2 regions of the Peribacillus sp. ACCC06369 genome follow, and region 2 is predicted to be linked to the other one. Evidence: a T-box and tRNA genes for the amino acid it is inferred to sense, from the RefSeq annotation. Region 2 holds a T-box; the other holds one or more tRNA genes.
What was found. A T-box is a leader RNA that pairs with one kind of tRNA and senses whether it is charged. The one in region 2 lies ahead of pheS (phenylalanine--tRNA ligase subunit alpha), so its partner is inferred to be a tRNA-Phe.
Positions count from the first base shown of each region.

Region 1: it encodes a tRNA-Phe, which carries the amino acid that the T-box ahead of pheS (phenylalanine--tRNA ligase subunit alpha) is inferred to sense. The anticodon was not compared.

Region 1 covers NZ_JAUCEN010000002.1:4,819,264-4,822,634, reverse strand. Annotated here, with positions in the region: rRNA gene QUF78_RS24530 (23S ribosomal RNA) at 1-144, shown strand, start outside; rRNA gene rrf (5S ribosomal RNA) at 264-379, shown strand; tRNA gene QUF78_RS24520 (tRNA-Val) at 391-466, shown strand; tRNA gene QUF78_RS24515 (tRNA-Thr) at 477-552, shown strand; tRNA gene QUF78_RS24510 (tRNA-Lys) at 575-650, shown strand; tRNA gene QUF78_RS24505 (tRNA-Leu) at 659-740, shown strand; tRNA gene QUF78_RS24500 (tRNA-Gly) at 749-823, shown strand; tRNA gene QUF78_RS24495 (tRNA-Leu) at 836-924, shown strand; tRNA gene QUF78_RS24490 (tRNA-Arg) at 934-1,010, shown strand; tRNA gene QUF78_RS24485 (tRNA-Pro) at 1,021-1,097, shown strand; tRNA gene QUF78_RS24480 (tRNA-Ala) at 1,115-1,190, shown strand; tRNA gene QUF78_RS24475 (tRNA-Met) at 1,219-1,295, shown strand; tRNA gene QUF78_RS24470 (tRNA-Ile) at 1,306-1,382, shown strand; tRNA gene QUF78_RS24465 (tRNA-Ser) at 1,403-1,495, shown strand; tRNA gene QUF78_RS24460 (tRNA-Met) at 1,597-1,670, shown strand; tRNA gene QUF78_RS24455 (tRNA-Asp) at 1,677-1,752, shown strand; tRNA gene QUF78_RS24450 (tRNA-Phe) at 1,776-1,851, shown strand; tRNA gene QUF78_RS24445 (tRNA-His) at 1,868-1,943, shown strand; tRNA gene QUF78_RS24440 (tRNA-Gly) at 1,948-2,021, shown strand; tRNA gene QUF78_RS24435 (tRNA-Ile) at 2,027-2,103, shown strand; tRNA gene QUF78_RS24430 (tRNA-Asn) at 2,116-2,190, shown strand; tRNA gene QUF78_RS24425 (tRNA-Ser) at 2,192-2,282, shown strand; tRNA gene QUF78_RS24420 (tRNA-Glu) at 2,286-2,357, shown strand; gene QUF78_RS24415 (TraR/DksA C4-type zinc finger protein) at 2,399-3,148, opposite strand; gene QUF78_RS24410 (1,4-dihydroxy-2-naphthoate polyprenyltransferase) at 3,294-3,371, opposite strand, start outside.
Region 2 covers NZ_JAUCEN010000002.1:3,867,552-3,870,922, reverse strand. Annotated here, with positions in the region: gene QUF78_RS19660 (general stress protein) at 1-207, shown strand, start outside; gene sspI (small acid-soluble spore protein SspI) at 241-450, opposite strand; gene QUF78_RS19650 (TrmH family RNA methyltransferase) at 573-1,331, shown strand; T-box leader at 1,375-1,616, shown strand; gene pheS (phenylalanine--tRNA ligase subunit alpha) at 1,675-2,715, shown strand; gene pheT (phenylalanine--tRNA ligase subunit beta) at 2,744-3,371, shown strand, end outside.

The DNA.
Region 1 (3,371 bases), 950 kb from region 2:
TAAGCATGAAGCCCCCCTCAAGATGAGATTTCCCATGGCGCAAGCTAGTAAGATCCCTGAAAGATGATCAGGTTGATAGGTCAGAGGTGGAAGCGTGGCGACATGTGGAGCTGACTGATACTAATAGATCGAGGACTTAACCAACGCTTTTTAAAAAATGAAATACCTTCTTATTATCTAGTTTTGAAGGAATGAAAATTTCTTCTTGCATTTTTTCGAAAAGACGTTATAATAATATATGTCTTGAAAAAATGTTAACAATGTTTGGTGACGATAGCGAAGAGGTCACACCCGTTCCCATTCCGAACACGGCAGTTAAGCTCTTCAGCGCCGATGGTAGTTGGGGGTTTCCCCCTGTGAGAGTAGGACGTCGCCAAGCAGGTTTTATATGGAGGATTAGCTCAGCTGGGAGAGCATCTGCCTTACAAGCAGAGGGTCGGCGGTTCGATCCCGTCATCCTCCACCATTTTACACCTGCCGGTGTAGCTCAACTGGTAGAGCAACTGACTTGTAATCAGTAGGTTGGGGGTTCAAGTCCTCTTGCCGGCACCATTTTTTGAAATAGTACAAGCACGAGCCATTAGCTCAGTTGGTAGAGCATCTGACTTTTAATCAGAGGGTCGAAGGTTCGAATCCTTCATGGCTCACCATTTTATATGCGGGTGTGGCGGAATTGGCAGACGCACCAGACTTAGGATCTGGCGCCGCAAGGCGTGGGGGTTCAAGTCCCTTCACCCGCATCTTTCATGCGGAAGTAGTTCAGTGGTAGAATACAACCTTGCCAAGGTTGGGGTCGCGGGTTCGAATCCCGTCTTCCGCTCCACTTTTCGTATGTGCCGGGGTGGCGGAACTGGCAGACGCACAGGACTTAAAATCCTGCGGTAGGTGACTACCGTACCGGTTCGATTCCGGTCCTCGGCACCATCTTAATATGCGCCCGTAGCTCAATTGGATAGAGCATCTGACTACGAATCAGAAGGTTGTAGGTTCGACTCCCGCCGGGCGCACCATGTTTTATTGCGGGAAGTAGCTCAGCTTGGTAGAGCACTTGGTTTGGGACCAAGGGGTCGCAGGTTCGAATCCTGTCTTCCCGACCACGTGATTTTTAATGAATGGGGCCTTAGCTCAGCTGGGAGAGCGCCTGCCTTGCACGCAGGAGGTCAGCGGTTCGATCCCGCTAGGCTCCACCATTTTTCAATCAGATACTTATATTATATTGGCGGTGTAGCTCAGCTGGCTAGAGCGTACGGTTCATACCCGTGAGGTCGGGGGTTCGATCCCCTCCGCCGCTACCAATAAATATAAGGACCTTTAGCTCAGCTGGTTAGAGCAGACGGCTCATAACCGTCCGGTCGTAGGTTCGAGTCCTACAAGGTCCACCATATGCATTTTTTAAAGCCGTGGAGGTATACCCAAGTTCGGCTGAAGGGATCGGTCTTGAAAACCGACAGGGGAGTCAAATCCCGCGGGGGTTCGAATCCCTCTACCTCCTCCATTTTTTAAAAAGCAGCAAGTTGTTTTGAAACAACCTTACATAGAGGAAGCGAAAAAACAATATACACGAAAACTTGATGCAAATCGTTTCATTAATACCGTCGCGGGGTGGAGCAGTCCGGTAGCTCGTCGGGCTCATAACCCGAAGGTCGCAGGTTCAAATCCTGTCCCCGCAATTATTAGGTCCCGTGGTGTAGCGGTTAACATGCCTGCCTGTCACGCAGGAGATCGCGGGTTCGATTCCCGTCGGGACCGCCATTTTTTAAATTTAATACAAATGTGGCTCAGTAGCTCAGTCGGTAGAGCAAAGGACTGAAAATCCTTGTGTCGGCGGTTCGATTCCGTCCTGAGCCACCATATCTTTCATATTACGGCGGTTGTGGCGAAGTGGTTAACGCACCTGATTGTGGTTCAGGCATTCGTGGGTTCGATTCCCATCAGTCGCCCCATTTCGCGGGTGTAGTTTAGTGGTAAAACCTCAGCCTTCCAAGCTGATGATGAGGGTTCGATTCCCTTCACCCGCTCCAAATATGGGCCTATAGCTCAGCTGGTTAGAGCGCACGCCTGATAAGCGTGAGGTCGATGGTTCGAGTCCATTTAGGCCCACCATATTTATATTGTTCCGCAGTAGCTCAGTGGTAGAGCATTCGGCTGTTAACCGAACGGTCGTAGGTTCGAGTCCTACCTGCGGAGCCATGGGGAAGTACTCAAGAGGCTGAAGAGGCGCCCCTGCTAAGGGTGTAGGTCGCGCGAGCGGCGCGAGGGTTCAAATCCCTCCTTCTCCGCCATTTGGCCCGTTGGTCAAGCGGTTAAGACACCGCCCTTTCACGGCGGTAACACGGGTTCGAATCCCGTACGGGTCATAACAAAAAAGGAAGCATACATCCATGTATGCTTCTTTTTTTCATTTCTTTTCATTGATATAAGTATCTTTTTGTTTATAAGGAATGTCTCCAAGCTGGGAATCGATATTTTCTTCATCTAATGTATCTTCATATTCCTTTTGCTTTTTGTTCGGTATATCCACCCTATTTTTTCCTTCGATATCATTTGCTGCAAATCCTTCATAGTCTTCTGGAAATCCATCCGTTTCATCTTCGGTTTTATAAAGATCATTATAATTGTCATGATCGCCGGTGTAATCAGATGGCGTTTCGGATGTACCGAATTTGGCGACTTCACCAAAGCTATCCTCTTTATCCACTATTTCATTTCCATGACGATTTTCAAAATGATCACCCTTGGATGGAATCAATATATCCTCTTCCACTGGTCGGTCTTGTGCAGTAGGCCGTTCTGGGGCATGCTCGACACAGTAAAGAGTGCTTGGGATCGCTTCAAGCCTATCGATGGGTATTTCTATATTGCAGGTTTTACAATGGCCATACGTACCCTCTTCTATGGCATACAATGCATCTTCGATTTTCTCCATTTCAGATTGTGCATGCTCATCCAGTGCTTGGTTCCGTTCCATCTCGAATAATTCTGTTCCTAGGTCAGCAGGATGATTATCATAGGATGATAATTCCCCTACGGATTCAGTCTGGCTTTTATCCAGAACGGATTGTTCATCATTTTGAATCCTGTTTCCAAGCTCATCTTTTTCTTGAAGCAGTTCTTTTTTGAATTTTTGAATTTGCTGTTTGGTTGCCATATCCGTTTCACTCCTTCTAAAGTCCATATCTTATTTTATTTTGGTAAGATGGTTGTATTATCTATTACCCGAATCGTAGTATAGGAAAACAAAATGGAACGGAAGATAGAAAAAAGACTGAGCGGATGAGCTCAGTCCTTGGAAATCATATTAGATAGCTGATGAATAATCCAATGGCCATGAGTAAGCCAAAGAAGGTGTTCGTCTGGGCCGTGGCTTTCAT
Region 2 (3,371 bases):
CTTTTTTTAAAAATTTTCCACTACTTCACTGATGAAGGATCTGGAGATTTACGCAGCTTTTTCACGAAATACGGCTACTCTTTTGCTGAGACAAAAGCGATGCTTAAAGAAGTGGGCGCTAAGAAATTCATTCTTCTTATCGATGAAGAAGTCTCTATCGAAGAATTGAAGGCTGGCGCCGGTAAAGTGGTACCAATGAAGAAGTAAGCTAATCAAAAAAATAACAGCCTTTGAGGGCTGTTATTTTTTTAATCCTTCTTCGAGGGCAGTGATCATTTCCTGTTTTTCCTGTTCAGATGAATTTTGCCAGATGACCTCGAATAATACTCCCAATCCAGGAAGCATTTTTTCCTCGCCATTCTGTATGGCATCGACAATCGTGTCTTCCAGCTGCTCTTGCGAATTTCCAGATACATTTTGGATGATCGCATTACGTAGGTTTAAATTCACAATTATTCCTCCTCTAACACATAATGACTGACATTAATAGCATTTCACAAACTCGCATGCAATATGTATGTGAATTGCGTTATAATAGGAAAATCAGTGTTAAGTTAAAGGAGCGTTTACCCTTGAAATATATCGAATCGGTAAAAAACTCGCAAGTGAAGCAATGGAAAAAGCTATTGACGAAAAAAGAACGAGATAAAACAGGCAAATATTTAGTCGAGGGTTTTCACCTAGTTGAAGAAGCCTTAAAAGAAGATATCGTCATGGAAGTGATCGTCAATGAAGAAACTGAAATGCCAGCCCATTTTAAGCTGGAAGGCACAGAAGTCATCTATGTAAAAAATGATATTATGAAGGCGATATGCGATACCGAAGCCCCACAGGGAATTGCAGCTGTTTGTGAACAGAAATCAACGAGCATGACGTCCATTAATCCGGATAAACTATTGTTGATCGATGCTGTCCAGGATCCGGGGAATATTGGAACGATGATCAGGACAGCGGATGCAGCTGGAATCGATGCGGTCATTCTTGGCGAAGGGTGTGCCGACTTGTATAATCCCAAAGTGGTACGTTCGACACAAGGGAGCCTATTCCATATGCCTGTCATTAAAGGGAACCTTTCCGAAATCATCGATGAGCTGAAGCAAATCGGCACACCGGTCTATGGCACTGCATTGGAAGGCGCATCTCCATTTGAAGAAGTGGAAAAGTCTTCCCGATTTGCCCTGCTGGTCGGCAATGAAGGCCAAGGAGTATCGAAGGAATTACTGGAGAAAACGACTAAAAACCTTTATATTCCCATCTACGGAAAAAGCGAATCTCTGAATGTGGGGATCGCTGCCGGGATTTTAATGTACCATTTACGAAAATCGATTTGAAACGGCCGTGGAATTATAATATAATAAAACTGAATTTTATATTGAAACAACGATGACAAAGAGTAGTAACTTAAGTTATCCATATCCAGGGAAAAAATGCCTTGACTGAAAGCATTTTTATGGCACTGCTTAAGGGAATTCACCTTTCGAGTTGGCATTGGGAAGACAAAATGTCCGAAAAATGTTCCGGTGAAGAGCCGTTATTTTTAATGAAGTGAGTGCAGAAGTTTATTTGTTCATGCACTAATAAGGGTGGTACCGCGATACATAAACCTCGTCCCTTTAGGGATTGGGGTTTTTTTGTGTTCATTTTTACAAAAGGAAAATAAAGGAGGAAGACATGATGCAGGAACGTTTACTAGAACTGCAGGAAGAAGCGTTGCAAAAAGTTGCCGCCGCTTCCGAATTAAAGGAACTGAATGAAGTACGTGTCGCTTATTTAGGGAAAAAAGGACCAATCACTGAGGTATTGCGCGGCATGGGTAAATTATCTGCCGAAGAACGTCCGAAAATCGGGGCACTAGCCAATGATGTTCGGGAAGCGATCGCAACAAAGATCGAGGAGAAACAAAAAGCACTTGAAACTGCGGCAGTCAATGCTAAGCTAGCAACTGAAACGATTGACGTCACACTTCCAGGACGTCCGGTTAACAAGGGGAATCTTCACCCATTAACACGTGTCGTGGAGGAAATCGAAGACTTATTCATCGGTATGGGTTATACGGTTGCAGAAGGTCCCGAAGTTGAAAGCGACTACTACAACTTCGAGGCACTTAACTTGCCAAAAAGCCATCCGGCACGTGATATGCAGGACTCCTTCTACATCACGGATGAAATCCTGATGCGTACGCACACTTCACCGGTTCAAGCAAGAACCATGGAAAAACATAAAGGTCAAGGTCCTGTTAAAATCATCTGCCCGGGTAAAGTATATCGCCGTGATAACGATGATGCGACACACTCCCATCAATTCCAACAAATTGAGGGCTTGGTCATCGATGAGAACATCAGCATGAGCGACCTGAAAGGAACGCTTGACGTATTTGCGAAAAAAGTATTCGGGCAAGACCGTGAAATCCGTCTTCGTCCAAGTTTCTTCCCATTTACGGAGCCTTCCGTCGAAGTGGATATTTCTTGTAAAATCTGCGGTGGTAAAGGCTGTAGCGTATGTAAACAAACAGGCTGGATCGAAGTGCTTGGCGGCGGGATCGTTCATCCGAACGTCCTTGAAATGGCTGGCTTCGATTCCAAGAAATACTCTGGATTCGCATTTGGAATTGGCGTGGAACGGATTGCCATGTTGAAATACGGTGTGGACGATATTCGTCATTTCTATACGAATGATGTTCGATTCTTAAAACAATTCAACCATCACGAAGCATAAATTTTTATTTTAAAAAGGAGGACCTACCATGTTTGTGTCATATAAATGGTTACAAGATTATGTTGACCTTTCAGGCATCAATGCGACGGAGCTAGCAGACAAAATCACGAAAAGCGGCATTGAGGTTGAAGGGGTAGAAAAGAAAAGTGAAGGGCTTAAGGGAGTCGTCATCGGGCATGTCATTGAACGTGAACAGCATCCAAATGCGGATAAATTGAATAAATGCCAAGTTGATATCGGGGCCGAAAATCCCGTTCAAATCATCTGTGGGGCACCGAATGTCGATAAAGGCCAAAAAGTTGCAGTCGCTACTGTTGGCGCAGTCCTTCCAGGTAATTTCAAAATCAAGAAAGCGAAACTTCGCGGAGAAGAATCGCACGGGATGATTTGCTCGCTTCAAGAATTGGGCTTCGAGTCCAAGCTCGTGTCCAAGGATTATGCTACAGGCATCTTCGTTTTCCCTAATGATGTGGAAGTGGGGAATGATGCATTGGAGGAACTCGGATTAAGTGATGAAGTGCTTGTACTTGGACTGACTCCAAACCGTTCTGATGCATTAAGCATGCTTGGTGTTGCATACGAAGTGGGTGCCATTCTAGGCCGGGAAGTGAAATGGCCGGTTGTCGAGAAAGAAGAGGCAGCTGAAAAAGCTTCTG